2 regions of the Bacillus sp. GW823-FHT06B01 genome follow, and region 2 is predicted to be linked to the other one. Evidence: riboswitches for the same ligand, from Rfam matches in the RefSeq annotation. Region 2 holds a riboswitch; the other holds the start of a gene.
What was found. A riboswitch is a leader RNA that binds a small molecule or an ion and turns the genes downstream of it on or off. The one in region 2 is predicted to bind S-adenosylmethionine.
Positions count from the first base shown of each region.

Region 1: another riboswitch for S-adenosylmethionine. It lies ahead of AC1Q8N_RS25110 (cyclase family protein); the one in region 2 lies ahead of AC1Q8N_RS16540 (Na+/H+ antiporter NhaC family protein).

Region 1 covers NZ_JBXAHR010000007.1:62,211-83,290, forward strand. The annotation lists gene AC1Q8N_RS25020 (SAM-dependent methyltransferase) at 1-165, shown strand, start outside; gene ahpF (alkyl hydroperoxide reductase subunit F) at 214-1,740, opposite strand; gene ahpC (alkyl hydroperoxide reductase subunit C) at 1,755-2,318, opposite strand; gene mtnK (S-methyl-5-thioribose kinase) at 2,907-4,136, shown strand; gene mtnA (S-methyl-5-thioribose-1-phosphate isomerase) at 4,149-5,192, shown strand; gene AC1Q8N_RS25045 (L-fuculose-phosphate aldolase) at 5,247-5,888, shown strand; gene AC1Q8N_RS25050 (FecCD family ABC transporter permease) at 5,929-6,936, opposite strand; gene AC1Q8N_RS25055 (FecCD family ABC transporter permease) at 6,933-7,973, opposite strand; gene AC1Q8N_RS25060 (iron-hydroxamate ABC transporter substrate-binding protein) at 8,022-8,939, opposite strand; gene AC1Q8N_RS25065 (NAD(P)/FAD-dependent oxidoreductase) at 9,271-10,320, shown strand; gene AC1Q8N_RS25070 (hypothetical protein) at 10,516-10,884, opposite strand; gene AC1Q8N_RS25075 (helix-turn-helix domain-containing protein) at 11,064-11,303, shown strand; gene AC1Q8N_RS25080 (hypothetical protein) at 11,540-12,055, shown strand; gene AC1Q8N_RS25085 (hypothetical protein) at 12,075-12,524, shown strand; gene AC1Q8N_RS25090 (LSm family protein) at 12,687-13,355, shown strand; gene AC1Q8N_RS25095 (S-adenosylmethionine decarboxylase related protein) at 13,593-14,858, shown strand; partial or broken gene AC1Q8N_RS25100 (ATP-binding protein) at 15,016-15,479, shown strand; gene AC1Q8N_RS25105 (hypothetical protein) at 15,658-16,038, shown strand; gene AC1Q8N_RS25110 (cyclase family protein) at 16,066-16,698, opposite strand; SAM riboswitch class I at 16,783-16,895, opposite strand; gene AC1Q8N_RS25115 (PRK06851 family protein) at 17,045-18,154, shown strand; gene AC1Q8N_RS25120 (nucleotidyltransferase domain-containing protein) at 18,276-19,058, shown strand; gene AC1Q8N_RS25125 (MFS transporter) at 19,074-20,375, opposite strand; gene AC1Q8N_RS25130 (FAD-dependent oxidoreductase) at 20,518-21,080, opposite strand, start outside.
Region 2 covers NZ_JBXAHR010000003.1:637,158-648,220, forward strand. The annotation lists gene AC1Q8N_RS16515 (sodium-dependent transporter) at 1-942, shown strand, start outside; gene AC1Q8N_RS16520 (hypothetical protein) at 973-1,134, opposite strand; gene AC1Q8N_RS16525 (murein hydrolase activator EnvC family protein) at 1,236-2,507, opposite strand; gene gltP (glutamate/aspartate:proton symporter GltP) at 3,003-4,274, shown strand; gene AC1Q8N_RS16535 (ribonuclease FAU-1 family protein) at 4,341-4,859, shown strand; SAM riboswitch class I at 4,980-5,085, shown strand; gene AC1Q8N_RS16540 (Na+/H+ antiporter NhaC family protein) at 5,180-6,496, shown strand; gene AC1Q8N_RS16545 (lmo0954 family membrane protein) at 6,726-7,082, shown strand; gene AC1Q8N_RS16550 (PspA/IM30 family protein) at 7,129-7,791, shown strand; gene liaF (cell wall-active antibiotics response protein LiaF) at 7,898-8,638, shown strand; gene AC1Q8N_RS16560 (sensor histidine kinase) at 8,638-9,693, shown strand; gene AC1Q8N_RS16565 (response regulator) at 9,690-10,322, shown strand; gene AC1Q8N_RS16570 (DUF3922 domain-containing protein) at 10,379-10,717, shown strand; gene brnQ3 (branched-chain amino acid transport system II carrier protein BrnQ3) at 10,740-11,063, opposite strand, start outside.

The sequences.
Region 1 (21,080 bases), on a different contig from region 2:
GAGGCGGAGAGAGAAGTTGATATTATTTTATACTATCCTTCTGAAGATTATATTTTCTTCTTGGAGAATCAGACTGCGTTTGAGCTGAAGAGGGAAGTAAGGTTGCCTGGGGCTTATGAGAAGAATGGGAATGAGAGGTTTTTAGTTTATACATTAAGATTATAAAAAAGCAGGTGCCTCGGCACCTGCTTTTCTTTACTCACGTCTATATAATTAGTTACGGATTAAGTAATCAAATGCACCTAAAGCTGCGTTTGCACCTGAACCCATAGAGATGATGATTTGTTTGTACGGATTATTTGTACAGTCACCTGCAGCAAACACTCCTGGTACGTTTGTAGCTCCGTGCTTGTCTGTTACGATTTCACCGCGAGCGCGTTCAACTGTTTCGCCTAACCAGTCTGTGTTTGGCACAAGACCGATTTGTACGAATACACCTTGTAATTCAACGTGATGAACTTCTTCAGTTTCACGATCGATGTAAGAAATACCGTTTACTTTATCAGTACCAGTGATTTCTTTCGTTTGAACGTTTTTCAGAACAGTTACGTTTGGTAAGCTGTTAAGACGCTCTTGTAATACAGCATCAGCTTTTAATTCTGGCATGAATTCAAGAACAGTTACGTGCTTAACGATACCTGCTAAGTCGATAGCTGCTTCAATACCAGAGTTACCTCCGCCGATAACTGCTACGTCTTTTCCGATGAATAATGGACCGTCACAGTGTGGGCAGTATGCTACACCTTTATTTTTGAACTCAGCTTCACCTGGTACGCCAACGTTACGCCAGCGAGCACCTGTTGAAACGATTACGCTTTTACTTTTCAAAATAGCGCCGTTTTCAAGTTCCACTTCAATAAGTTCTTTTTTCTCTAAACGTTTCGCACGTTGTAGATTCATTACATCGATGTCGTATTCTTTTACGTGCTCTTCAAGGCTTGCTACTAGCTTAGGACCTTCAGTGCGTTTTACGCTGATGAAGTTCTCAATGCCCATAGTATCCATTACTTGACCACCGAAGCGCTCAGCAACGATACCAGTGCGGATACCTTTACGTGCTGCATAAATTGCTGCACTTGCACCAGCAGGGCCGCCACCAACAACAAGAACATCGTATGGATCTTTATCAGAAAGCTCTGATGCATCTGGACCGTTACCCATTTTAGCTAAAATTTCTTCAAGTGTCATACGACCGCTTCCGAAAGATTCGCCGTTTAGGAAAACTGTTGGTACTGCCATGATGTCTTTGCTTTCTACTTCCTCTTTGAATGCAGCGCCATCAATCATAGTATGTGTAATACCAGAGTTTAGAACGCTCATTACGTTAAGAGCTTGTACAACATCAGGACAGTTATGACAACTTAGGCTGATATAAGATTCAAAATGATATTCGCCTTGAATGTTTTTAATTTGATCGATTAATTTTTGTTCAACTTTTGGAGCGCGTCCACTTACTTGTAGTAAAGCTAACACTAATGAAGTAAATTCGTGTCCTAATGGAATACCAGCGAATACTACACCAGTGTCTTCACCAGGGCGATTTACGCTAAAGCTTGGTGTTCTCTCTAATTCAACTTTTTCTACTGTAATCTTAGATGACATAGTAGCTAATTCGTCTACTAGAGCTAACATATCTTTAGATACGTCGTCGTCTCCAGCGCTTACTTTAAGTAAAATATCGTTCTCCATTAACTGAAGGTATTGGGATAGTTGTGTTTTTATATCTGCATCTAGTATCATTTTGATCGAACTCCTTAGATTTTGCCTACAAGGTCAAGGCTTGGTTTAAGTGTTGCAGAACCCTCTTGCCATTTAGCTGGGCAAACTTCACCTGGGTTGTTACGTACGTATTGAGCTGCTTTAATTTTGTTAACAAGAATGCTTGCGTCACGGCCGATACCGTCAGCATTGATTTCCATAGATTGGATAACGCCGTCTGGATCGATGATGAATGTACCACGAGCAGCAAGACCTTCTTCTTCCATTAAAACGTTGAAGTTTGTAGTGATTGTGCGAGTTGGGTCACCAATCATAATGTATTCGATTTTGCCGATAGTTTCTGAGCTATCATGCCATGCTTTGTGAGTGAAGTGAGTGTCTGTAGATACAGAGTATACTTCAACGCCTAAGTCTTTAAGAGTTGCATATTGGTTTTGTAAGTCTTCAAGTTCAGTTGGACAAACGAATGTGAAGTCAGCTGGGTAGAAACAAACTACACTCCATTTTCCTTTTAAACTTTCGTCAGTAACTTGGATAAATTCTCCATTATGGTAAGCATTAGCTTTAAACGGTTTTACTTCTGTGCCGATTAATAACATATTAAAATTCCTCCTAAATGTTGGTTTTGAGCATCAAAAAATAGTGTGCTCATAAAATATATTTTTTAATTAACTATAATAATTCTAATTCGATATTAATTATCATATAGAAGTGGTTATTTTGTCAAGAGAATAAACCAACTTTATATCAATTTAATTAATATTTATTCTCAATTAAGGGTGTTAGAGAATGAAAAGGTAGTTTTCATGTAATCGATTTTCAATGAGTATGTAAAAGAGTAGTGTGTATGTTAGAGACATGGTGTAAGTATAAATTGTTAGGAAGAGAATACTTCTTAGAAGTTGTGGAGTTGAAAAGGATTGCTTATTTCTATTTTACAAAGAATTGTGTGATAAATAAAATAAAATGAATTAAAATCTTTTTGAAAAATTTTTGTCATCTCAAATATATAATTAGGAAGTATATTGCAATGATAGAGAAACATTGACTCAAGATGTTAACAAGATATAATAAAACCTAGATATACCTTTCAAAAAGAAGAAGATATAATATAGGATGAAAAAATTTCACCCTATTATTTTTTATAGCTTTTAGAAAACGCTTACAATTAGTGTGGAGGGGAAACCATGTCTAAGTTCACAAAGTATTTTTTAATGGAAGCTAATGATGTGATTGTATATGTGAAAGAGAAATTATGTAAGTTTGAGGATGCAAAGGGGTTACAGTGTAAAGAAATAGGCGATGGTAATTTAAATTATGTATTCCGCGTTTGGGATGAACAGAAGAACATTTCTGTCATTGTAAAACAAGCTGGGGATACAGCAAGGATTTCAGATGAGTTTAAGTTGTCGACGAATCGTATTCGTATAGAATCAGATGTTTTGCAGTTAGAGGAGGAGTTAGCATCTGGACTCGTGCCAAATGTATATTTGTTTGATAGTGTGATGAATTGTTGCGTGATGGAAGATTTATCAGATCACACAATATTGCGTACAGCACTCATAAATCATCAAATGTTTCCGAGGCTTGCTGATGATTTAACTACTTTTATGGTAAATACCCTTCTATTAACATCAGATGTTGTAATGAATCATAAAGAGAAGAAGGAACTCGTGAAAAATTATATAAATCCTGAGTTATGTGAGATTACAGAGGACCTCGTATATTCAGAGCCATTCACAAACCATAATAAACGCAACGAATTGTTTCAATTAAATGAAGGATGGATTAGGGAGCATATTTATAGTGATAAAGAGCTTCGTATGGAAGTAGCAAAACTTAAGTTTTCGTTTATGACGAATGCACAAGCGCTACTTCACGGTGATTTACATACTGGTTCTGTTTTTGTAAAAAGTGATTCTACAAAGGTTATTGATCCTGAATTTGCTTTTTATGGACCTATGGGATATGACGTTGGGAATATAATGGCGAATTTAATGTTTGCATGGGTGAATGCAGATGCAGTGATGCAATCTGGTATTGAGAAAGATACATATATGAACTGGATAGAATCTACCATGATAGATGTAATTGATTTATTTAAGAAGAAGTTTTTAGATGCTTGGGATATTCATGTGACAGAGATTATGGCGAAGGAAGAAGGCTTTAACCGAGTTTATTTACAATCTGTATTAGAGGATACAGCTGCAGTGACGGGTCTTGAGTTAATTCGTCGTATTGTTGGTCTAGCAAAGGTAAAGGATATGACTTGTATTGAGAATGAAGAGGCGCGTGCTAGAGCGGAGCGAATTTGTCTTCAGACAGCGAAGAAGTTTATTTTACAAGCGAATCAATATAAAACAGGTAGCAGCTTTGTAGAAACGTTAAAAAAACAGTCAATGCATAGTGCGAAATAAGGGGAGAAGATGATGGCAGAGCAATTAATACCAATTCAGTGGAAAGATGATGCTTTAGTGTTATTGGATCAAACCGTATTACCGAACGAAGTAGTCTATGAATCTTTTAAAACGGCTGAGGGTGTGTGGGATGCGATTCAAGTAATGAAAGTACGAGGAGCGCCTGCAATAGGTGTTTCAGCAGCCTACGGTGTGTATTTAGGAGTAAAGGAAGTTGCGGAAAGTTCGGCGGAAGAATTCATAGCGGAAGTAAAAAAGGTATGTGCATACTTAGCGACATCAAGACCGACGGCAGTAAATTTATTTTGGGCGCTTGAAAGAATGGAAAGTGTCGCGAAAGAGAATGCTCACTTATCAATTGCGCAGTTGAAAGATAGATTATTAGAAGAAGCAAAAGAGATTCATAGAGAAGATGAAGAAATTAACCGTCAAATTGGAGAACACGCATTAACATTATTCCATGATGGCATGGGGGTATTAACGCATTGTAATGCAGGTGCGTTAGCAACGACTAAGTATGGCACTGCGACAGCTCCAATGTACTTAGCGAAAGAAAAAGGATGGGACTTAAAAATCTATTCCGATGAAACACGCCCTAGATTACAAGGTTCAACGTTAACGGCATTAGAACTGCAGCGAGCGGGAATTGATGTAACGGTCATTACAGATAATATGGCGGCAATGGTCATGTCACAAGGGAAAATCGATGCAGTAATCGTTGGATGTGATCGTGTAGCAGCAAACGGGGATGTAGCAAATAAAATTGGAACATTAGGTGTTTCGATTTTGGCTAAATATTATAACATTCCGTTTTATGTAGCAGCACCAACGCCGACAATTGATTTGAAAACACTGACAGGAAAAGAAATTCCAATTGAAGAAAGAGATGCTTCTGAAGTGATCAATCGTTTCGGACAATACTCTGCTCCGCAAGAAAGTAAAGTATACAATCCGGCATTTGATGTCACGCCATATGAAAATGTAACAGCAATTATTACGGAAAAAGGGATTGTAAAAGCACCGTTTATGGAGAATTTAAAAAAGCTATTTCAATAAGTAGATAGTTTTTAGAAAAATAGTCATCATAAGTTTCTTACTAGGGGGATGTATATGTTACTGCAAAAAGAAAGAGAAGAAGTTGTAGCGTACGGAAAGAAAATGATTTCTAGTGGTTTAACAAAGGGGACTGGCGGTAATATTAGTATTTTCAATCGTGAACAAGGTCTTGTTGCGATTAGCCCAAGTGGTTTAGAGTATTATGAAACAAAACCTGAAGATGTAGTTATATTAAACTTAGATGGTGAAGTGGTAGAGGGAGAGAGAAAACCGTCAAGCGAGCTCAATATGCACCTTATTTATTATAGAAATCGTGAAGATATAAATGCGCTTGTGCATACACATTCACCTTATGCGAAGACAATTGCATCATTAGGGTGGGAGCTTCCTGCTGTATCATATTTAATTGCTTTCGCAGGCCCGAATGTACGCTGTGCACCGTATGAAACATTTGGTACGAAGCAATTAGCAGATGCTGCTTTTGAAGGCATGATTGATCGCCGTGCCGTTTTACTTGAGAACCACGGTTTAATTGCAGGTGCAAATAACATAAAAATGGCGTTTACTGTTGCAGAAGAAATTGAGTTTTGTGCGCAAATTTATTATCAAACGAAAAGCGTCGGAGAGCCGAAGTTATTGCCAGAAGATGAGATGGCGAATTTGGCGAAGAAGTTTGAAGGGTATGGGCAGCAGTAAATGAAGAAACACCCTCAAGATTTCACTCTTGAGGGTGTTTCTATGCCTTCTTAAGCAACAAATACATAAAGTAAGGAGCACCAATTAAAGCAACGACAATACCTGCTGGGATGCCATTAGGATCAACGATGTTTCGTCCGATTGTGTCTGCTAATAGCAATAGCCATCCGCCGATTAAAAGGGCGATAGGCATGAAAATTTGATGTCTTGGACCTACTAAAGATTTCGCGATATGAGGAGCCATTAGTCCGATAAAGCTAATTCCTCCTGTTACGGAAACAGCTGCAGCTGCAAGCGCAACGGCTGCAACTAATAAGTATCTGCGTTCTTTTTCAATTTCAATTCCAACACCGATTGCGACTGGCTCGTTTAATGCTAGGATGTTTAATCGATTTGCTTTATAGAAAACGAACGGAATTAATACGATTAACCATGGGAGCATTGCTAAAACGAAGATCCAGTCATCTCCCCAAATATTTCCGGCAATCCATTTTGAAATAAAGTCCACTTTCATACGATCAGCGGATGAAATAAGGACAATCATCATTCCAGATAGTGCAAATGAAAAACCGATACCAGTTAATGTTAATCGCACCGGCTGAAGTCCAGTTGATTTACTATATGAAAATACGTAAATTAGAATAGCTGTCAGAAAAGCCCCGATAAATCCAACGACAGGTAGTAAGTAAAGGAATGAACCTACATCTATTGGAAAGTATAAAAAGAAAATAGCGACAGCAACACCGGCCCCAGAGTTGATTCCGAGAATACCAGGTTCAGCTAAATCATTTCGAGTAATTCCTTGCAGAATAGCCCCTGATAAAGCGAGAGCCATACCAGCTAATAATGTAATAACAATTCTAGGTAGTCTTAAAGAGTATAAAACAAACTCCTCTTTAAAAGTCCCCTGTCCCATTAATGTTGGGAGTAGTCGATCATAAGATAAAGATGCTGCACCAAGTCCCATTCCAACTACAATGGTGGTGATGGTCAGTATTAGTAAAGCGAGTATAATAAGACGTTGTTTTCTTAGAATAGATTGCATCATGAGAATGTTTTTCCTCCTTTACGTACAACGAATAGGAAGAATGGCAGCCCTACAATTGCGACAATAGCGGCAACTGGTGTTTCGTATGGAGCGTTAATAGTACGTCCGATTGTATCTGCAAGTAGCATAAAGGAAGCTCCAGCAATTGCTGACATCGGTATAACAAATCGGTAATCTGGACCGACAATTGGGCGTACCATGTGAGGTACCATTAAACCGATAAATGCCATATTGCCGACAAGCGCTACAGAAGCACCAGCAAGTAAGATAATAATGATAAATAGAATGGTTTTAATAACAATAATTTTTTGACCTAGTCCAATAGCCACTTCTTCACTGAAGCTAAGAACTGTCAATTTTTTTGCTAGTAAGATAGCGATAAAGATACTAATTGAAATGACTGGAATAATAATTTTTAATTGGCCCCAAGTTGTTCCAATTACGCCGCCAGCAGTCCAAAGTGATACCTCTTGTGAAATTTTAAAGTAAATGCCAACGCCTTCTGAAATTGCAAGGAGAAATGCTGAAACGGCAGCACCAGCTAATACAATTCGAAGAGGGGACAGCCCGCCTTTTTTCACCATACCAATTCCAAATACCATAATCGCGCCAATTGCAGCACCGATAAAGCAAGCAAATGTTAAGTAAAGATAGCTGATGGAAGGGTTGAAGGCTAGCGTTAACGCTAGTGCAGCATTTGCTCCACCAGATAGCCCTAATAATCCAGGATCTGCAAGTGGATTTCGTGTTAATCCTTGCATAATTGCTCCAGAAACAGCAAGTCCAGCTCCTACAAAAATAGCAGCTACTTCACGTGGTAAACGAATTTCGCGAATAATAGATATTTTGTCCCCTTTAGCGGAGGATGTGAGCGCTAACCATACGTCTTTTATTGAAGTATCTGCGGCACCTAATACCATTGCCACCATAAAAATAAGAAAGAATGCAATTAAGCTCAAAATGAGTTTGTATGTAAAAGCTATAGAACGTGGATTGTCGTGATCTTTTGTCATTCGTTTCACATCTTTTCTGTTCATAGAATAAAGGAAGAGGAATTCTTAAATTAAGAATTCCTCATGTTTGTATTATTTACCAAGAAAGCTCTTCTTGAAGAAATCTAGTTGGAAATCTAATGTAAGTGGATCATTGAAATAGAATTCCATCATGTTTGCTTCATATACGCGATTATTTTTTACTGCTGGGATGTTTTTATATGATTCTGTCTCTTGGAATGAGTTATCAGTATCTTTGTTCTTACTTACGATTAAGTAATCACCAGCAAATTCAGGTAATACTTCAGTAGATAATGCGTAGTAACCTTCTTTTAATGCTTTTTCTTTTACTTTTTCAGGCATTTTTAATTTCATTTCTTGGTACAGAATTTCTGTTCCACGGCCCCAGTTCTCGCCGTATACATAAAGCTGTTTGTTGAAGTTTTCTACAACAGAAACTGTTGCATCTTCACCGATTTTTGCTTTAATTTCTTTACCAGCGTCTTGTGCACGTTTCTTGAAGTCATCAACCCAAGTTTTTGCTTCTTTTTCTTTGTTTAATAATTTACCGATTTCTAAATGCTGTGTTAAGTAATCAACTTTTCCGTAAGTGTATGTTACAGTAGGAGCGATTTTCTTTAACTTATCGACATTTTTAATATTTGATAAACCAATGATTAAATCTGGATTTAGTTCAGCGATTTTTTCAACGTTTTCATCTGATACTTCAGCAACATCTTTCAGTTTGCTATCAAAACGTGGGTTTTGTTTAGACCATGAATCTACCCCAACAAGATTTACATCTAATGACATTACGTTACCAGCGAATGATGATAAAACAACAACGCGTTTTGGGTTTGCAGGAACTTCTACTTTACCATTTTCAGATTGGTATGTAATTGTTTCTGATTTACTACCTTTTGCATCGTTCTTTTTGTCTGTAGAGCCATTGCTACAAGCGCTCATAACAAGAACGAAAAGAACTGTTAGTGAAATAAATAACTTCTTCATAGTCTTTCTCCTTTAGCATAGATGATATGTGTATACAATAATTTGTTTAACTGCAATCTGTTTGAAAGAGTAGTGGTAATGCAAAATGCTTATTAAAAATCTTGAATATGAGATTTTACAATATAGTATTAACCATATTAGTGAAAGAAGATGTAATCTCAAATTTGCTAATTATTAACAAAATGATAATGATTATCACTATTGATTCTTTAAATACTATAATTTTATATAGGTGTATTGTCAATAGTGATTTTGATTGTAAATTTTGCGGAAACAGGTTATATTTTATTGAGAATGATAATCAATAACTAGTAGCTGAGGAGTGACACGAATGAATCAAGAAGAATTGTTTGATGTAACTGTGATAGGCGGAGGACCTGCAGGGCTTTATTCAGCTTTTTATAGTGGACTCAGAGAGATGAAAACGAAAATAATAGAATTTCAACCACAGTTAGGTGGAAAAATACATGTTTACCCGGAGAAGATGATTTGGGATATTGGCGGACTATTACCGGTTACTGGTGAAAAATTAATTGAGCAACTGGTACAACAAGGTTTAACATTTCAGCCTGAAGTGGTATTGGATACAAAAATAGAATCGATTATTCGTAACGAAGATGGCACTTTCACATTAAAAACAAGCACTGGAGAAGAACATTTTTCAAAAACAGTGATTGTTGCAACTGGAAGTGGTATATTGAATCCACAAAAGTTATCAATTGAAGGTGCGGAGCGATTTGAGGTATCAAACTTAAATTATACAGTTAAATCGTTAAAACGTTTCAAAGATAAAACGGTCATTATTTCAGGCGGAGGTAACTCGGCAATTGATTGGGCAAATGAGTTAGAACCAATTGCGAAAAAGGTTTATTTAACATATAGAAAAGAAGAGTTATCTGGTCATGAAGCGCAAGTGAAGCAACTTATGAACAGCTCAGCGGAGTGTTTCTTTAATACCTCTATTACAAAATTAATTGCTGGTGATAATCATGAAGCAATTGAATATGTAGAATTAACAAATCATGAAACAAGTGAACTTTCACATTTACCTATTGATGAAGTGATTATTAACCATGGATATGAACGTGACATTACGTTATTAGAAAATAGTGAGTTAGACGTTGCGATTATAGATAATTATTATATTGCAGGTAATGCGAATAGTGAGTCCTCTGTAGATGGATTATATGCTGCGGGAGATATTTTAAAGCACGAAGGGAAATTACACTTAATCGCGGGAGCATTCCAAGATGCTGGAAATGCTGTAAATAAAGCGAAACAATTTATTCAACCAGATGCAAGTGAGTATGGAATGGTTTCGTCGCATAATGAAGTATTTAAGAAGAGAAATCGTGAATTGATCAAGCAGATGATGAAATAATAAAAAAACAAGTATACCCCCATTTACTTCTCTATTCGAGTGATAAGAGAGGCAAATGGGGGTTTTCCTGTTTACTATATTTTCAATCATTATAATGACACCGGTTTCATCAGTTCATGTGATATGAACGTTTTATTTGTAAATCTTCCTAGAAAACAATGAATCTATGTTTTGCTGACGCAGAACAGTATTACATTACGCTGTCCCTTTAGCTCGTTCGTTAGGAAATGGCATATTTAATATAGACGCAATATACTGTTTTCCATGCATTCGAGCTAATGATTCTAATATTTGACGGACGCGTTTTGTAAGATGTCCTTGTCCCTTTATAGCTTCACAATATGCGTCATAGAAAGCGTATTTAGCCCAAAGGAAATCATCTTGTTGGAATAAAAAATGATTTTTGTACCATTCCCCAATTGTATGGTAACAATTGTTTTCAGGCATTACTGAGCTTTGAGAAAGAATACGATCAGATAAAGATGTAGTTAAATGAGAAATTGTGTTTTCTGTTTCAACCTGTAATGTTTTTTCTAACATTGTAATGATGTGACGAGTAGCCATATGTTAACTCTCCTTTGTGTAAATGGGTAATACCATTCTATATTTAAAAAATCCTTACTATATTATTATACAATATATGGAATGCATCCACCTTCTTTTTAAATTGCATTTACAAAATCTTTTTTATTTGTTTACAAAAATAAAGTAAGATACAGTATATAGGAAAAAATAATAAAGGAATGAACGCGTTGTATATAACAGTAGAAGAAGCTGCGGAGTATTTAAATTTACCAAAGTCGTATATTGAAGAGCTAATTCAGCAAAAGAAAATTCGTGCATTATTTGATGGAGAGCAATATTTATTAAATAAAGAACAATTCAATACACATTTAGAACAAATGGAGAAATATAAGCAATTAGTGGAAGATATATTGAACGAACCAATTCCAGAAGATATGGATGTTAAAGACGAAGATTAAACTATGGGAGATCCCGTATGAAGATATGCAGAAATGTATCTTCATACGGGATTTTTTTGTTTGAAGATATTAAAAGCCTAAGGAGCGTTTAGCATTTATTCGAATTTTGATAGGTAGTAGTCTACCATGTTAAAAGCATATTTTTTTCTAGCTAGGACAAACATAGAGAACGTAACCTGTACAGATACATATACTATCAGTGCAAAAGCTTATAAATTAATGGAAGGGGTTTTCTCGTGAGTTTATTTCATTGTGATTTTCTGAAAGATTTAATTGGATCTTTTGTAAGAGTAAACAGGGGTGGTCCAGAATCTCAAAAAGGGACAATAGTCGCAGTATGTTCGGATTACTTTGTATTAAAGAATGAAAAAGGAGAGCTCTATTACTATCAGATTCGTCATCTGAAAAGTGTTACAAAAAATGCGAAAGATTGTAAAGCAGATGATTGCGGATGGTTTGAATGTGAATGTGAAGATGACTTTGAAAAGCTACTTCAAAGCTTCAAATATCGCTGGGTGAAAATTAATCGTGGCGGTCCAGAGAAAGTTGAAGGTATTTTACAAGATGTTTCTTGTGAATTTGTTACATTAATTGTAAAAGAAGAAGTTATATTAGTTGCGGTATCCCATATTAAGAGTGTCACAGTAGAGTGTAAAGAGAGCGATGAGAGCGACGAGAGCGACGATAGTAAGGAAAGTAGCAATAATTCAGGTCGCGCTCGTGCACAAAGACAATCAAGTAGAGGAAGATAATAAGAAAGGGGATATAAATTTGGAGAGTGTATTATGCTGTGAGCAAATTAAATGTTTAGTCGGTGAGACTGTAAAAGTAAATCTCCGTGGACCAGAGAGTCGAGTGGGGGTACTTGTATCGTTAGGGAGAGATTATCTTACATTACAACTACCTCTTGGTGAATTAGTATATTACCAATTGAAACACGTGAAAAGTCTAGTTAAGAAAGTGAAAGAAAGTAAATGTGGCGATTGCTATGTTTCATGCTTCTGTTCTGATGATGATACTTTTGTCGATGTATTACGTGACTTGAAGTATAAGTGGGTAAAGATTAATCGCGGTGGCCCAGAGTGCGTGGAAGGTTTATTAAGTGAAGTGCATGAAGAATGTATTACACTAGTAAACTGTGATGAAGTCATTTATATCATTAACTATCATATTAAGAGTGTGAGTCAAGTAGTTAAATGTAAAAAGAATGAAGATGAATAATGTTTAATAAATAAGAGGGGCATTATGAGGGAAAGAGAAGAAAAATTTCTTATTTCGATAGTATGAAAAGGAATTACTTACTATTAAAACAGAACTTTGCCCTGATTATTTTTTTAGAAATGAAAGACAGGAAAGAAGAAATCCATAGGAAGGAGGATACAGATGAATGAGTTAAACAAAAGTATTGGAGAAAATATATATGTTAAATTAATCGGTGAAAAAAGATTTAAAGGTGTATTAATAGACGTAGGAAATGATATTGTTGTTCTTTACAATGGACAAGACTACGTATATATATCTTTATACCATGTACAATATTATAAATTTTTAAGACCACATGATGAAGAAATATCAAAACCAGATGTTGATTCTGTAATTAAGAGGGAATCACCTTCCATTTCTTTGAGAAAAGTATTAAGTACTTCTAAAGGGATTTTTACAGAAGTTTATGTAGCAGGAAATGCTCCAATACATGGTTATGTTACAAGTGTAATGAACGATTATATTGTTTTTTATAGTCCAGTTTATAAAACAGTATATATATCTTTAAAGCATTTGAAATGGTTAATTCCGTATAAAGAAAATCAAGTCCCGTATGCCCTCAATAAAAATGAACTCCCCGTGAATCCATTAAATATTACGTTAGCTAGAACATTTGAAGAACAGCTAATTAAAATGTCCGGCAAAATCATGGTGTTCGATTTAGGTGAGGAATCTAATAAAATCGGAAAGATGGCAAAGATTGATGAAGGGCATATTGAAATATTAAAAGCACGTGATGCAAAAATGTATGTGAATATTCAACATGTGAAATCTGTCCATTGTCCGTAGACTAGTTGAAAGGGCTGGCTTTTTCTTTTATATGCAGAAGAAAAGGTCGAGCCTATTTATTTAGTTTGATTTGGATGTGAGGGGAAAAATGAATTGAATATAAATGTATTAGCCAGATCTATGAAGAGCTAATCTTGTGCAAAATTATAAAAAATATATACGAGCCATTTTTTCATATATTCAATTTATTTTTTGGAGGGAGAACTGTTCAACTACTATATTAAAGGGGTTTTGTTGGTGGAACAGTTTTCAAATTCGTTATCGATTACATTGCTTGGTAGTGCTGGTGGAGCAGCAAAAGCAGTTTTAGCAATTTTAAATCAAGCGATAGTAAATGAAAAAGACCCGATTTATGAAGCGATAAAGAATGTTACATTTCATTTGGTTGATATAAAACAAAAAGATAGGACTTATTATGATGAGTTGTTTCCAAATTTGAAAGATCAATTGTTTTTATATGAAATCGACCTTCAAGATGTAGTGAAATTCAAGCAACATTTGAAAGAAAAAAGTACGGGTGTTGTTATTGATGTTTCGGGTGCAGATACGATCAGAGTCTTAAGCTGTTGTAATGAACTTGGAATTTTTTATATTAATTCAGCTTTGGAAAATGAGGCAGTAGATCAGGACGATAGTTTAATCGGCTTTCAGCTTACGGAAAGATATACGAGGTTTGAGAAGGAGAAAGAGAAATTTACAAATACAAAAGCAATTATAGGCTCAGGTATGAATCCAGGTGTTGTTCAATGGATGGTCGTTGAACTTATGAAGGAACGTCCACAGGAAAAGCCAAGAGCATGCTATATAGTAGAACATGATACGTCATTTTTGAATGGTACAGCACTGATAAAGCCTCATACACTTTATGCTTCATGGGCAGTAGAGCGATTTCTAGATGAAGCAATATGGAGTTATCCGATGTATATGAGTCATCATCGTCCCCTTTATTTTTATGAAGATGTATATGCTTCAGAGTATAAAGTAAAGTTAGGAGAGAAAGAGTTTTATGGTTGTTTAATGCCACATGAGGAAGTTTTAATTTTAGGAAAAAACTTTAACATGGAAGTGGGTTTTCTCTACCGAATTAATGAGTATACGACCAATGTAATTAGACAGAACTTAGATCGAGTAGAAGATTTATGGAATTGGAATCGTAAAGTATTTAATCCAGCGGAAGAAGAAATCGCCGGGGAGGATCTGGTTGGTGTGCTACTCGTTTATGAAAATAGCGAGACGTATATGTACAATGTAATGAATAGTAGCCAAGTTTTTCATAAATATAAAACGAATGCAACTTACTTTCAAGTAGGGTGCGGGATTTATGCAGGCTTGTGCAGTTTGCTTTTAGACCACTTTGGACAAGGTGCTTACTATGTCGAGGAATTATTATTAAATACAGAAAGTAAGTACGGCGACTATCTAAATTTATATATGAATAATTTTATAATAGGACATAATAATTTTTCGGATGGTCTGCTACATGATAGGGTAAGGTGGATATAAGTTATAGCGAAAAGGAAGGGGAGGTCTCCTTCCTTTTCGTATGATAAGGTTGTATATTGCCCTGAAAGCAATTTCATACTTAGAATTTAAGGAGGTAACACGTAGAGTTTTTGTATGGATCATGAGGAATATTTATATGAACAAATTTAAAAGCTTGATACAGGAAATCCTTTTATATGTTGTACAACTAATGGAAAGTTATGCAGCGCAATATAGAGTGAGATTTCATTTGCAAGTAGATGGAAATCTACCTGTTATAAATAATGATGATAAAAAATTAAAACAAGTGTTATTAAAAATGGAATGGAATCAATGCCAGAAGGTGGAGATATTCATATTCGTGCATATCAAAAAACTGAAAGGCATTTGTGTATTCCTGTTGAAGATCAAGGCTTTGGTATAGAGAAGGAAAAGCTAGAGAAGATTGGAAATGCTTTTTACACAACAAAGGAGAATGGTACGGGACTTGGGTTAATGATTACATATAAAATTATTGAGGAACATCAAGGAAGTATCGCGATTCAAAGTAGCATGGGAATAGGGACGAAAGTAGAATTTTTTTACCGACAGCATAATGTGCTAGAGAAAAATATTTTTCAGAAAAGTGTTCTTGTTGTGTAAATATAAACATTTTATAAAATGTTTCAAGAAGGGTTTTTTTTATAAAATACTTCGTTTATAATGGAGGAAAATATCGACATGAGATTTGTTATTCATGTAACGGTTCGGTAGTGTTAGAGAAAGAAGGGGTGCACGCGCATCCTTTTTTCTATGCAGATATTATGAAAGAGGTGGTATGATGGAATTAACATTAAATTCGACTGTATGTTTACACACGATTCAATTTCGAAAAGAGCAAAAGAATTATATTGTAAAAGATACAATTACAGGAGAAAAATATGAAATGCCGCCACTTTGGATTGATGCATTGGCAATGATGCGTGACGGTTTTTTATTGGGGGAAATTGAGGAGAAATTAAAAGAAGAGTATCCAGAAGAAGAAATAAATATGTTAGCATTTACGAGGCAACTGTTAGAGCTAGAGCTTGTCGGAATGGTAGATGGGGAAGAAATAGCTTGTACAAAGAAGAAAGAGAAAGATTATTTAGCTTGGTTACGTCCTCGTGTTGAGCAATTCTTTCTTAGTTTAAATAAAAAAAATAGAAGCAAAGGTCAATGATGATCTTTGCTTTTTTGTATAGTTTGTTTAAAAAATTACAGCGAATGCTCTTGCAAAAGCACCGTCGCTATCTTTAATTTTTAAAGGTGCCGCTGAGAAAAAGAAACGTTTCGTGTGAATGGCATCTAAGTTTGTTAAGTTTTCAATTAAATAAATATTATTCCCAAGTAGTATGTGATGAATTGGTGATGTTTCTGTCGTTACTTCATCAGGAGAAATGAAATCTAGGCCGACCGATTTTACTTTTAATTGAACTAATTCCTCAGCTAATTCTTCAGAAAGATAAAAAGCTTCTTGCTCATACGCCTCTGTATTCCATTTAGTAGATAGATTGGAATGGAAAATAACAATATCTCCTTCTTTTATGTCAGCGTTGTGTAATACTTCTTTAGGTAGTTTTCGTTCTTGTACATGAGTTACATCAATAAGAACAGCTTCGCCTACAAATTGATCTAGGGGTAATTGATCAATAGTCGTTGCGCCTGAAATGAAATGAGCAGGAGCATCACAATGCGTGCCAACATGAACGACAGAATGAAAGTCTGTAACTTGATAGCCTGTCTCTTCAACGCTTGTAATGGCTCCTAAATTGATTTTTGGTGTTCCAGGGAATTGGGACATATTGTTTTCAAATGTTTGTGATAGGTCAATTACTTTCATTTTAAATACCTCCAATATATGTTTTGAAATAAAAAAACTCACCTTTCATAATCAAGAAAGATGAGTTTTGTACACAATAGTTACGTTTTATCTTTCAAAATGCAATGCATTTTGCAGGAATTAGCACCTATTCAGTTTGTATAAACTGAGGTTGCTGGGCGTCAAAGGGCCGGTCCCTCTGCCTCTCTTGATAAAGACATATTAAGTTTTCATTTCTGAATATTCACTACCTTTAAATTGTAATTCATTTCCTTTTTTCGTGCAATACAAAATAGGTATTCACCCAAATAAAGTTGCTCGCATATTGTAGCTTATGTAAATAGAATGCTGCGAAGGAGTGAGTGCAGTGACAGGGAATGTATTGAATTATTACGCTGGTGGAAATACAGCTAGAGGATTTCATAATTTATACGATGAGAATTTAAAAGGGCTAAACAGGTTATTTATTTTAAAGGGTGGTCCTGGGACCGGGAAATCTTCTTTAATCAAAGCAATAGGTCGCGAGTGGGTTGAAAAAGGATATGATATTGAATTTTTACACTGCTCTTCTGATAATAAATCGGTTGATGGTGTAATTATCCCGAAGTTAAAAGTAGGAATTGTTGATGGAACATCACCGCATGTTATTGAGCCGAAAATGCCAGGAGTTGTGGAAGAGTATATTAATTTAGGGGTTGCTTGGGACTCAGATAAATTAAGAAAGCAGAAGGTGGAAATTGAACGATTTGTTTCAGAAGCAAGCAAGGCTTTTCAAACTGCTTACGCTTGTTTTAACGAGGCACTAGTTATACATGACGAGTGGGAGAAAATATATATTAATAATATTGATTTTAATAAAGCAAATGAACTAACCGATCAGCTGATTCAGAAGTTATTTACAGATAAAGGCGGGAAACAATCGCTTGTGAAACATCGGTTTTTAGGGGCAGCTACACCGAAAGGAGCAGTTGATTTTGTTCCTAATTTAACAGAGGGATTACCACATCGTTATTTTATAAAAGGACGCCCAGGATCTGGGAAATCAACAATGCTTAAAAAATTAGCTAAGGCAGCAGAAGAAAAAGGATTTGAAGTTGAAGTATATCATTGTGGATTTGATCCAAATAGTCTTGATATGGTTATCGTAAGAGAATTAGGGTTTGCAATTTTTGATAGCACCGCACCACATGAATATTTTCCGAGCCGCGAAGGTGATGAAATTATAGATATGTATGCCTTGATTGTGACACCAGGGACAGATGAGAAGTATGCGACAGAAATTCGTGACGTGTCGATTCAATATAAAGCAAAAATGAATGAGGCGATGTCTTTCTTAGCGAAAGCGAAATCAGTTCGTGATAAATTAGAACGAATATATATTGCTGCTATGGATTTTTCAAAAGTAGATGCATATAAAGAGGAGATTCGAAAAGAGTTTGAACGAATTGCGGTTAGTGTAACAGAAAAGAACAAGTAAAAAATAAAGGATTTTGGTAGGCTGTCGGGAATTTTCTGACAGCTATTTTAGTATGTAGTAAAATTAGGAGTATATTTGTCGAATTTCCAAGGAAATAATCAAAAAATGGAGAGGGTATGAAATGAGAGAGAAAATTAGAGTGGAGTTAGCAAGAATTGAACAAGAGAATGATGTGAAAATTTTATTTGCAGTGGAATCAGGGAGTCGTGCTTGGGGATTTCCATCGAAAGATAGTGATTATGATGTTAGATTTGTTTATATGCATCCGGTAGAGTGGTATTTATCAATTCATGATAAACGAGATGTAATTGAGTATCCGATTAGTGATGATTTAGATATAAGCGGGTGGGATATTAAAAAGGCGTTACAGTTATTCGCAAAGTCAAACCCAGCTTTACTCGAATGGATTCGATCACCGATTTTCTATTCGAAAAACTCTCATTTTCCAGAACAGCTTCAGCAAATGAGTGATAAGCACTTTGATCCGAAAGCAACGATATATCATTACTTACATATGGCTTCAAAAAATTATCGTGAATTTTTGCAAGGTGAGAACGTAAAATTGAAAAAATACTTTTATGTATTGCGTCCTATTTTAGCTTGTAAGTGGCTAGAGGAGAAAACAACTTTACCACCTGTAGAATTCGGTCGATTGATTACAGAATTATCGTTAGAACGTAGCGTATTAGATGAAATTGAACAGTTGTTAATAAAGAAAAAGGCAGGTACTGAATTAGATGTTGGATTAAAAATTGAGGTGTTGAATCAATTTTTAGAAGAACAAATTCATTACTATCAGCAATATGTAAAAGGAATTGAAAAGGGATCAGGAATTGATATTGAGAGTTTAAATACATTGTTTCGAGATATGTTGTTTGAAGTATATGAAAAAGAGCACAAGTGAGTTTGTGCTCTTTTTTTATTTTGTAGGAATAAAGAAAACAGATATAGCTGCAAGAAGACCCGCGAATGAGAATAAGTAAAAATTCCATGCTAAGTCATATTGCATTGTCATAATAATACCGACAAGAATAGGACCAGCAATCGCACCAACTCGGCCAAGTCCAAGTCCCCAGCCTAAGGAGGTAGCTCGGATATGGGATGGGAAGTATTGTGTTACATATGCATTTAATATTTGAGTAATACCGACTGATCCAATTCCAGCAAGGCCGATTAAAAGATAAATGATTGTAACAGATGGTTTAATTGTTAATAGTCCAATACATATAGCTGCCATAAGATAGGAGATGCTAATAACAAATTTAGCCCCTATACGATCCGCGATTGCTCCAGCAAATAATGCACCGATAGCGGCAGTAACATTTAGCATAAGTAAAAATGATAGACTAGATCCAAGAGGGTATCCTGCTTGGCGCATCATCTGCGGTAACCAAGTGTTTAAACCGTATATTAAAAACATTCCCATTATATAAGTAATCCAAAAAAGCAGCGTCGCTTTTATGTACTCTTTTGAGAATAACGTAAGAAATCCATTTTTCTTTCGTATATTAGGTGGGGCTTGATGAGTTTCCTCTTTTGCATTGAATTCAATTTGAAAACGATTAAGGATTTGTTCCACTTCTTCTTGTCGATTACGTGATAACAAAAATTGAATGGATTCAGGTAAATAACGAATGATGAAAGGAATGAGGAGTAGTGGAATCATTCCGATGCCAAACATAATTCTCCATCCGCAATCTTCTAACATAAACATAGACAAAATAGCACCTAACACGATACCTAAAGGATAGCCAGTAAACATAAGAGCATAAATAAAAGATTGTCGCTTTTTTGGTGAATATTCAACAGTAAGTGCTGAAGCTGTTGGGATAACACCGCCTAATCCGATTCCTCCGATAAATCGAGATAAACCAAATAGTTCAGAGGAAGGGGCAAGTGCAGCAAGGCCCATTGTGATGGAGAAAAGTGCTAAACAGCATATAAGCGTCCATTTTCGTCCAATTAGATCTGTAATGGTTCCAACTAGAATAGCACCAATAAACATCCCAAATAAAGCATAGCTAGCAATTGTACCAGCGTGTGCTGGTGAAAGTGCCCAGCTTTTGTCTTCTAGGAGCTTTGGCAGAACGGCACCGTAAATACCTAAATCATATCCATCAGCTAGAATGGCTAGCCAACAAATAAAAACAACAAGTTTTGTAATAGAGCTTGAAAAGATAGTTTTTGTAGATTCTAGATGAGGTGGAGCTGAAGTTTGCATAGTATTCCCTCCTTTTATTTATAGATAAATATATTATTTTATTTGATGTTAATATTTCCCTTCTTATGTCGGAGTTTATCTGAAAAGGTTTTATAACAAATAAAGAAGTTCAACAGGAATCCTGTTGAACTTCTTTATTTGTTTACTCATGATCAACTCGTTTTAACGGTTGATCTGCTGGACCTTCCATAACATCTCCCTCAATTGAAAAGCGGGAACCATGGCAAGGGCAGTCCCAAGTACAATCACCATTATTCCATTCAACTTCGCAGCCGAGATGTGTACAAGTTGTATCGACAATATGTAATTTCCCATCTTTGTCCTTATAAGCACCTGCTCGTTTCCCATTAACATGTACGACAGATCCTTCACCAACTTCGAGATCTTCTGGCTTACGTAATGTGGTTTCAATCTTTCCTTCAATTAAATGTTTCGCAACATCAATGTTCTGGGAGAGGAATGTTTTTATATCTGGATTTGCATGGAAGCGTGATGGTGCATACAGTTCCTTATAGGGATTGTGGACTTTTAGAATGGAGTCCTTCAGTAAATGAGCGGCAGCAGTTCCAGTTGTCATTCCCCATTTACGATATCCAGTTGCAACAAATATATTTGGATTTCTTTCGTTAATATGTCCGATATAAGGAAGCTTATCTAGCGTTATTAAATCTTGTGCTGACCATCTATAGGGAACTTCATCTACTC
Region 2 (11,063 bases):
TCAAATCCAGTAAGTGCGATTGGAGCGCAATTTATCTTTATGCTTTGTACTATTTTTGTAGTAAGTAAAGGTGTAGAGAAGGGAATAGAAAAGGCAAGTAAGTATATGATGCCGCTATTATTTATTTTGTTTATTGCAATCATTATTCGTGCGTTAACACTAGATGGTGCTTTTGCTGGGGTAGAGTTCTTCTTAAAACCAGATTTTTCAAAGCTGACAGCAGATACGATTTTATACGCGATGGGACAATCGTTCTTCTCACTAACAGTAGGTGCCTCAGTAATGGTCACGTATAGTTCGTACTTGAAGAAAGAAGAACATTTAGCTAAATCAGCAACATCTATTGTAAGTTTAACTGTTTTTATTACAGTACTTGCAGGATTAGCAATTTTCCCGGCGATTTTCGCATTAGGCGTTAAGCCGACTGAAGGACCAGGACTACTGTTTATCGTCCTTCCAGCAGTATTTGCGAAAATACCATTTGGACAATTTTTCTTCATTATGTTTTTAGTTTTATTTTTCTTTGCAACTTTAACATCTGCGATTTCCATGCTTGAAATTGTAGTAGCATCTGTTGCGAAAGATAATGAGAAAAAGCGTCCGTCAGCATCATTATTAATTGGTATTCTTATTTTTGCAGTTGGAATCCCGTCAGCATTATCGTTTGGAATTATGAGTGATGTGAAAATATTTGGTAAGACATTTTTTGATTTCGTCGATTTTTCGGTAAGTAATGTATTACTGCCGCTCGGAGTACTAGCCATTTCGCTATTCGTACCAAATAAAATGAGTAAAGAAATGTTAATGAAAGAATTAGAAGTTACGGAAACGAAAGGGAAAACATTATTTAATATTTGGTTCTTCTTGCTTCGTTATGTTATTCCAGTAACGGTAATTATTGTATTTTTAAATGCGATAGGCGTATTTAAAATGTTTGCATAATAAAAAGACGGAGATTTCTCCGTCTTTTTATTATGTTGTAGGTATATTCACTAAACGATTATACGCTTTATAGGCTGTGACGACTGCAATGAATGATCCGATTAAAAATAATGCTGAGCCGCCAAATGTAAATAACCGGCCAATGTAAGTTTCTCTAGCTTCTTCTATTTTCTGTTGTAATTGTGTATTCATATGATTCACCTCGTAAAATATAGGCATTTAGTTGTAGTCTATGTGGAATGCCTATAGTGTGTGAAGTGGAAATAAAAAAACTCGGTATGCACCGAGTTTTTTTATAATCCGATATAAGGAGATGGATCCACTGCGTTTGTCTTGCCGACATTCCATTCTCCAAGGTGAAGTTCGAAGTGTAAATGCTGCCCGTATGATTGTCCAGTATTTCCCATGAATCCAAGTTGAGTGCCTTGTTTTACAGTTTGTCCATTTGATACAGAACGGCTACTCATATGAGCATATACTGTCGTATATGTTTTTCCGTTTATACGGTGAGATAAGTATACAACGTTTCCGTAACTAGATGATAATTCTGAGCGAATAACAACACCATCAGCAGCGGCAATAATTGGAACGGTTCCTGAGGCTGCGATATCGATTCCTTTATGGTTATCTATAGAGCGCACGCCAAACCCAGAAGTTTTTGATCCAGCTGCTGGCTTAATAAACCCACCAATATTTGTATCGTGTGGTGTTGGAGCTGCTTGAGCTGCTTGAGCAGATGTAGTAGCTTGTTTACGAGCTTCTTCCGCCTTGCGAGCTTCTTCAGCTTTACGAGCCTCTTCGGCACGTTTTTCTTCTTCAATTGCTTTTTGAACAGCTTGACGCTGATTTTCTAAAATGCCTTTAGATTCTTCTAATCCTTCAATCTCTGAATCTACTTTTGCTACTTTCGTATGTAGATCGCTAATAAATGTTTGCTGCTGTTGTTGGTTATTTTGTAATTCTTGCTGTTTTTGTTCTAATTTTTGCTCGGATTCTTTCAGTTGTTGCTCTTTTTTCTCAACAGTCTCTTTTTCTTTCGTCACAGCATTTTGGTCAGTTGTTTGCTTTTTAACAATATCTGTATCATTGTTTAAAATTAAACTTACAGAGTACATATTATCAACAAGATCAGCAATGTTTGTAGAATTTGTTAATACCTCTGTAATGATGTTTGTACGAGGTTTTTCTTGCATAGATTGTAAACGTTGTTTAATAACTTCCTGACGCGTATCTATGTTTGTTTGTAATTGCTCTATATGTTTCTTTTTTTCAGTAATTATTTGTTGTGTTTTACTAATTTCTTTTTTTGTATCGTTTAATTCAGCTTCGTTTTTATTAATAGAAGTAGTTAAGTCATCAATTTTCTTTTGTAATTCTTGAATTTCTTTTTCTATTTGTTCTTTCTCAGCTGATTTATTTTGTAAGTCATTTTGTTTTCCTTCTAATTCAGATTGAATATTAGATAATTTATCTTGATTCGTTTCAGCGTATACGGGTGAAAGTAACGGAGAAACAAAAAGTGTTCCTGCTGCTAAAACACTAAACGCTGCAAATTTCTTTTTCATGGTTGTCTGGCTCCTTTCCCTATGAATGTTATATATCATAAGAAGAAGAGTGTCTATCGTTGTAACCATAATGTAAAGAAAATTTTATAAAGTTGCTAAGTTTTGTCGGAATTTATCATTTTTTAACGGTAATTGTCATGGTAGATGCACTTTTTGTTCGTGTAAGAAGGATGTATTTTTTTGGGGTTTTTATGTAAAATAAAGGGAATAATGCATTTGTTTTATATAGTGAAATATTAGATAGGAATCCAATAAAACACTGATAAGGAATCGTTCTCATGTGAGGTTTTCTGACATGGGCTTTGTTTTTGTCAAGAAAATTATTTGTGTTCGGGCAAACTTATTTTGTTGTCAGATTTAAAATTTTGATTTATGATTTTTAACAGGGACAAAATGTAGTGAATTGTCGAATAATATGTAATACTCTTAATTTCAAGTTTTATAGAGATAGAATGAGAGATAGAGTGACACATCGAAGAGGGGGTTACAACAAATATGAAAAGAATAGGACTTGCATGGCAAATATTAATAGGACTTGCGCTTGGTATTGCAGTTGGAGCGATTTTCTTTGATAATCCAGCGGTTGTGAAATATTTACAACCAATTGGTGATATTTTCATCCGATTAATTAAAATGATCGTTGTACCAATTGTTGTAGCAAGTATTGTTGTTGGGGTTGCTGGTGTTGGTGATGTAAAAAAACTGGGCCGACTAGGCGGGAAAACAATTCTTTATTTTGAAATTATTACAACAATTGCAATTATTGTCGGTCTATTAATTGCGAATATTTTCCAACCAGGAAAAGGCGTAAATATGGATCAGTTAACGAAGACAGATATTTCGAAATATACACATACGACAGAGCAAGTGCAAAGTCATTCATTTGCAGATACATTTGTAAATATTGTTCCAACGAACATTATGAAGTCATTAGCTGACGGAGATATGCTTGCGATTATCTTCTTCTCTGTATTATTTGGTTTAGGTGTAGCAGCAATTGGTGAAAGAGGAAGACCGGTTCTTCAATTTTTCCAAGGTGTAGCTGATGCAATGTTTTATGTAACAAACCAAGTTATGAAATTTGCACCATTTGGTGTGTTTGCACTAATTGGTGTTACAGTTTCTACATTCGGTCTAGCTTCATTAATTCCATTAGGGAAATTACTAATTGTCGTATATGGAGCAATGATCTTCTTCGTCGTAGTTGTCTTAGGACTTACAGCGAAAATATTTGGAATTAACATTTTCCAATTCTTTAGGATTTTAAAAGACGAGCTGATCTTAGCATATTCTACAGCGAGTTCAGAAACAGTTTTACCGAAAATCATGGAGAAAATGGAGAAATTCGGTTGTCCGAAAGCAATTACGTCTTTCGTTATTCCGACAGGTTATTCATTTAACTTAGATGGATCAACTTTATATCAAGCAATTGCGGCTATTTTCCTAGCACAAATGTACGGTATTGATTTATCTATTACACAACAAATTACATTATTACTTGTATTAATGGTTACATCAAAAGGTATCGCAGGTGTACCAGGCGTATCATTCGTTGTATTATTAGCGACACTTGGTACAGTAGGTATTCCACCTGAAGGTTTAGCATTCATCGCTGGTATTGACCGTATTTTAGATATGGCTCGTACAGCAGTTAACGTTGTAGGTAACTCTTTAGCAGCTGTAGTTATGTCTAAGTGGGAAGGTCAGTATGACGCTGAAAAAGGACAAGCTTATTTGAAAGAAATTTCTAATAAGCAAGCAGCTTAATTATAATTTGAACAAGCTCTCACATAATATGTGGGGGCTTTTCTATATAGAAGGGAAGCGGACGTAATGAAACGTAAATATGGTGACGGTTCTTCGTGGAAGCGACTAATAGAGAAGGATTATACGGTTAAGCAAGTAGAAGAAGGAATGCTAGGAATATTAGACATAAAAAAGGTAAGAGAACATAGTTGTAAAGAATATGATGGTAAAAAACTTTGTATCGCAGGGAATCAATATACGTGGATTCAATATTTTATAGACGGGAAAAACTTTGCGATTACAGCTATGTTAGATGATCAGAAAAAATTAGTGCAATATTATATCGATGTGGCGAAAGAATATAAAATTGATGACCGTGGTTTACCGTATTTTGATGATTTATATTTAGATGTAGTGTTATTACCGAACGGTAAGATGTATGTACTAGATGAAGATGAGCTAGAGGACGCCTATAAAAGTGGCGATGTTACAAAAGAAGAGTACGAGTTAGCTTGGTACACTACGAAATGGATAATAGATGCAATAAAAAATAGTGAATTTTATTGGATTTCAATATTGGAAGAAGAAATCAAAAAGTTAAAATGATTGTTGTATTCAAATTTTTGTATAATTACCAAAAAAATCTATACAAAAAATAATTGACTTTTGTTTTGTAAGCGAGTAAAGTTAGGGAAGAAATTATTATTAAAAAATAAATATGAAACCTTCTTATAAAGAGAGGCGGAGGGACTGGCCCTACGATGCCTCGGCAGCGGACTCGATTTCAGAGTGCTGTGCCAAATCCAGCAAGCATGTGCTTGAAAGATGAGAAGAGCGTTCCTTATAGATGTATAAGACCTCTTCTCATTGGAAGAGGTCTTTTGTTATTCATTAGAAAAAGGTTGAAACTAGGGAGAGATGGTACTTTGAAAGAAACGAGAGGAAATGGTTTGGCTTTATTACCACTTGGGATATTTTTGGCGCTATTTATTGGTTCTGGAATTATTACAGGTGATTTCTATAAATTGCCGATACTTGTAGCAATTTCAATTGCTGTAGGAGTCGCTTTAGCAATGAATCGTAAAGAAAGTTTTAATGTAAAAGTAGAACGATTTGCTAAAGGTGCAGGGAACCCGGATATTATGATTATGGTTCTGATTTTTGTACTTGCAGGAGCATTTTCTGAAACAGCAAAAGGGATGGGCGGCGTTGATTCTACAGTTAATTTAGCGTTATCCATTTTACCGCAAGGATTTATCGTAGCTGGAATTTTTGTTATAGGGGCATTTATTTCATTAGCGATGGGAACTTCAATGGGAACAATTGCTGCATTAGCACCAATAGCTGTAGGTATTAGTGGGCAAACTGATATCTCTATTGCACTTACGATGGCTACTGTTGTTGGTGGGGCGATGTTTGGGGATAATTTATCATTTATTTCAGATACAACAATCGCAGCTGTACGTTCACAAGGAACAGAAATGAAAGATAAGTTTAAAACGAACTTTTTAATTGTATTACCAGCAGCTATTATTACAATTGTACTATTAGTAATCGTTACTTTAGGAAGTGACACGCAGATTAAAGCGCATAGCTTTGACTGGATAAAGATTTTACCGTATGCAGGAGTACTTATTACAGCATTGCTTGGTTGGAATGTACTTATTGTGTTAACTGGTGGAACTGTACTATCCGGCGTTATAGGTCTTTTAGATGGGAGTTACACGTTAGAGAGTTTCTTTAAAAGTGTAACGACTGGAATGGGCGGTATGATGGAGTTAGTATTACTTGCTATTTTAATTGGTGGTATGGTCGAACTGATTCAATATAATGGTGGTATTCAATATTTAATGAATATTTTAACTCGTAACATTCGTTCGAAAAAAGGAGCAGAGTTCGGTATCGCTGGCTTAGTGAGTATGACGAATATGTGTACAGCGAATAATACGATTTCTATTATTTTTACAGGTCCACTTGCGAAAAATATTGCAGATCAATATGAAATTGATCCTCGTAAATCAGCGAGTGTATTAGATCTTTTCTCATGTTGTGTGCAAGGGTTAATTCCGTATGGTGCGCAAATGTTAACGGCAGCAGGATTTGCGGCGTTATCTCCGATTGAATTGTTACCATATGCGTTTTATCCGATTTTAGTTGGAGTATGTGGAATTATTTCTATATTAATTGGTTTCCCGAGGTTTTCTAAAGTAGCGGGAAAGAAAGAGTATCACAAAACAGCATAATTTAAAATGAAGTTTATGAATAGTAATGAAAGCCGTACAGAGAATGTTCTCTGTACGGCTTTTTATGTGCGATAAAAGAGTGAATCATCCTATCCTACCGCATATTTTTACAAAAGGCTGAATGCAACTCAGTCTTAAGTCTGAGTCGAAAACGGTTCTTAAGCTCGTTATGGAAAAGTGAAAAAATAGTTAAGATAAGAGTATCAAATCGAAGGGAGGCAAGCACAAGATGAAACAATTTCTAGTGTTTATCGCGGCTGGTATTTTAGCTTTAATTGCTCTTGGTAGTCTTGCTGGTATTATAGGATTCGCAATTGGAGCAGGAGTTGTGTACTGGAGCTATAAATCATTTGTGCGAGCACAATCATTTTTTGGAAAGTTAGCTTGGGGTATTGTTGGTTTGATCGGCTTGTCCATCGCCCTTTCTCATTCCCCAGCATTAATTGGTATCGCAGCATTAGTAGTTTTATACTACGGATACCGTGAGTGGAAAAAAGAAAAAAATGTAGTTGTTGATTCTGCACCAGAAAGTTCTAAACCATATAGCAACTTTGAAGATGAGTGGAACAAGTTAATGAAAAACTAATAAAAAACTAAATCAAATTTATAAAGTAGAAGAGAGGAAGATTATAATGAAACAATCTTTATTCGGACGTGTACGCGATGCAATTTTAGCAGATTTTCATAATGTGTTAGATGAGAAAGAAAGAAAAAATCCAATCGCGATGTTAAACCAATATTTACGCGATAGTGAGCGTGAAATAACAAAAATTGAGAAGTTAATTGAGCGCCACAAAACATTAAAATCTAATTTCGCTCGTGAGCTTGAGCAAGCACGTTATTTCGTTAATAAAAGATCAAAGCAAGCGATCGTCGCTCAAGAAGCAGGCGAATTACAGCTACATGAGCGTGCGTTAGAAGAAGTAGCGTATTATGAAGGGCAAGTAACTCGATTAGAAGAAATGTATGCAGGTGTTGTAGAGCAAATTGATGAGTTAGAGCGTCGTCTTTCAGAAATGAAAAATAAATTAAAAGAAATGAACGCAAAGCGTATGGAATTAATGGCACGTGAAAATATGGCGCATGCAAATCGTCGTATGAATACAGCGATGCATAAAATGGATGAAAATAATCCGTTCTTACGCTTTGAAGAAATTGAAGATCATATTCGCGACTTAGAATCTCGTATAAATGAGGAGCATGAACGTGACACATTTGATATGAAGATTGCAAAGCTTGAGCGTGAAATGAAAGAGAAGAATGATGTATCGTTAACGAAAGAGTTAACAAAATAATAGTAGTATATTATAAAACAGGCTTATGATATAGTGATAGGAGAAAAGGTGTTGGAAAGCAATGCCTTTTCTTCTATGTATATGTAACAAGAAGGGGGGAGCTGAAATGAAGAAACAATTTTCAAAAACACAATTAATGGGGATGCTCCTCATCATATTTGGATTCGGTCTTTTTCTTGATATGATACTTGGACATTTTGAACCAGGTGGTCTCATTTTTGCATTTATTATGCTTATGTTTGGAAGGCATTATCGTAAGAAGAATCGTTATGTAAGGGGAAATGTCTTTTTATTTGTTGGTGGTATCGTATTTTTATTCTTCTTATTTTCATCAGCAGCATTTGTTCTTGTCGTCTTTGCTTGTTTAGCTTTAATTGGTTATCAATTGATTCAACAAGGACATCAGAAAAAAGCAATGAAGGTTGAAATTAAAGAAAAAGGATATATAGATGAAGAGAAGCAAATTTATCGTACAGAACCATATTTAAAAAACATGTTTGTAGGTAATGTGCGAATGATGGATCATATTTATGAACTTGAGGATATTAATGTTCAATATGGTGCTTGTGATGTGGAAATAGATTTAACAACTGCTATGATTCCAGAAGGAGAAACGGTAATTGTTATCCGAGGTATCGTTGGTAATATTCGTTTATACGTGCCATATGATATTGAGCTGTCTTTAAATCATTCTGTTATTGTCGGACGTGTGCTCCTGCCAGGACATGAAGAGACAGGATTTAATCGTAATGTTACATTTAGAACAGAGCAGTATAAAGAAGCTCCTCGTCGTATTAAAATTATTTCTTCGCTTATCGTAGGCGATACGGAAGTGAGGAAAGTATAATGAAGAAACAAAAAAATATTTCGTGGATGTATATTCGTTATTCTATGTTGTCTTCTGTTAGTATCGCACTCATTTGTACAATTGTATATGTATGGAAAAGCGAGCAACAAGTGTATGATTTATTATGGAAGGAATCCATCGCTTCTGTTCCAATTGGCTTGTTTATTATGACTACAAGTTTACTTATCGGGGGAATTGTAGGGTATGCAATCGGTTACTATATAGAGCAGCGTATACAAGGATTAAATACTTTTCTATTTGAAGTGGAGCGAGGGAATTTTCCGAGCGATGTTTCGTTTACTGCAGATGATGAATTTCATGAAGTAGAACGAAAAGTAATCGGTCTTGCTCGTCGATTAGAGGAGCAAGCTGGACTCTTTCAAAAAGTAACGAATGAACGAGCTCATTGGAATGAAGAGATGAGACAAGAAGCGATATCCCAAGAAAGGCATCGATTGGCGAGGGAGCTGCATGATTCTGTAAGTCAGCAGCTTTTTGCAATGTCGATGATGATGTCGGCTATTAATGAACAAGTAGCTGAAATTCCAGAAACGACAAACAAGCAGTTGCAGCTCGTTGAAAATATGGTTGTAAATGCGCAATCAGAAATGAGAGCATTGCTTCTTCATTTACGTCCTGTACAATTAGAAGGTAAGAAACTGACACAAGGCATAGAGGAATTATTGACGGAATTATCGCGAAAGCAACATATGAAAATTGAATGGCTAATCGAGCCAATAGAATTGAAAAAAGGTGTAGAAGATCATTTATTTCGTATTGTGCAAGAAGCTTTATCCAATACTTTACGACATGCGAAAGCGAAGAAAACGGAAGTACGTCTTCGGAAAATTGATCAATATGCAATTCTAAAAATTATTGATGATGGCGTTGGATTTGAAGTCGGAGTGAATAAGGCTGGTTCATATGGTTTAAGATCAATGCAAGAGCGTGTTCATGAAATTGGTGGGACATTAAAAGTACTTAGTTTCCCCGCTAAAGGGACGCAAATAGAAGTAAAAGTACCGATTATGATTGAGAGAGGGGGAGAATCATGATAAAAGTGTTACTTGTCGATGATCATGAAATGGTTCGAATGGGTGTATCAGCATATTTATCAACGCAGCCAGATATCGAAGTAGTTGGAGAAGCTGAAAATGGAAGAAAAGGTTCAGAGTTAGCACTGCAATTAAGACCAGATATTATTTTGATGGACCTTGTCATGGATGAGATGGATGGGGTTGAAGCAACACGTACTATTATTCAGGAATGGCCAGAAGCGAAAATTGTAGTTGTAACGAGCTTTTTAGATGATGAGAAATTGTACCCTGTTATTGAGGCTGGAGCGACAAGTTATTTATTAAAAACATCAAGAGCGAGTGATATAGCAGACGCTGTACGAGCTACTTATGATGGAGAAACGGTATTAGAGCCAAAAGTTACTGGTAAAATGATGTCTCGTATGCGTCAGAAGAAAGAACAACCTTTGCATGAGGAGTTAACAGAAAGAGAGTCTGAAATTTTGTTATTAATTGCAGAGGGGAAAAGTAATCAAGAGATTGCAGATGAATTGTTTATTGCCCTCAAAACAGTAAAGACACATGTGAGTAATATTTTAAATAAGCTAAATGTAAGTGACCGAACACAGGCAGTTATTTATGCGTTTAGACATCAATTGACGAAATGATAAAGTGAAACTTTAATCAGTGGGGGGGATCTCCGCTGATTATTAGTTTACGCCAAATCTTTTTATTGACGTTAATAAATGTAAGCGTTATCATTGAGTTGTTAACAATACATACAAAGGGGAGAGAGTGTATGTTAGTTCAAACGATATTTGGCATGGATAAGTCTAAAAAATTAGGGGATTATGTGAACGCATTACAAGCGCTTTGTGAACAATATAATGTTGAAACAGATAAAATTGCAATTGTTGAGGCGACAGAAGAGTACTATTTATTTTTAGTAAAGCAAGAAGATTGCTACGATGTTGTCAAAGTAGAAACAGTGGATACAAATATCGAATATTATACGAAAGCATATAAAATAAGCAGTTTTAATCATACTGTTTATCAAAAGTAAAAAACTCCCTTTCGGGAGTTTTTTAGGATGCTTTTACTTCGCGGGAATCGGTTATTAAGGGAACTTTTTTCGCACCGCTTAACTTAGCGATTGTAAGGCCGATAATAGCCCCGGCTAATGCTGGTATTAGCCAGCCAATTCCTTCATTATATAAAGGGATAAATTCAAAATATGGTGTGATAAATGAAACTGAAATGCCACCTTGTTTTAATCCGTCAAATACGCTTACGATTGCTGCTCCAATTAAAGCACCTACATAAACAGAACGATATCCACCGAAATATTTATGAAGTAACGATAGTAGGACGAGTACAATTGCAACTGGATATACAACAAGTAGAATTGG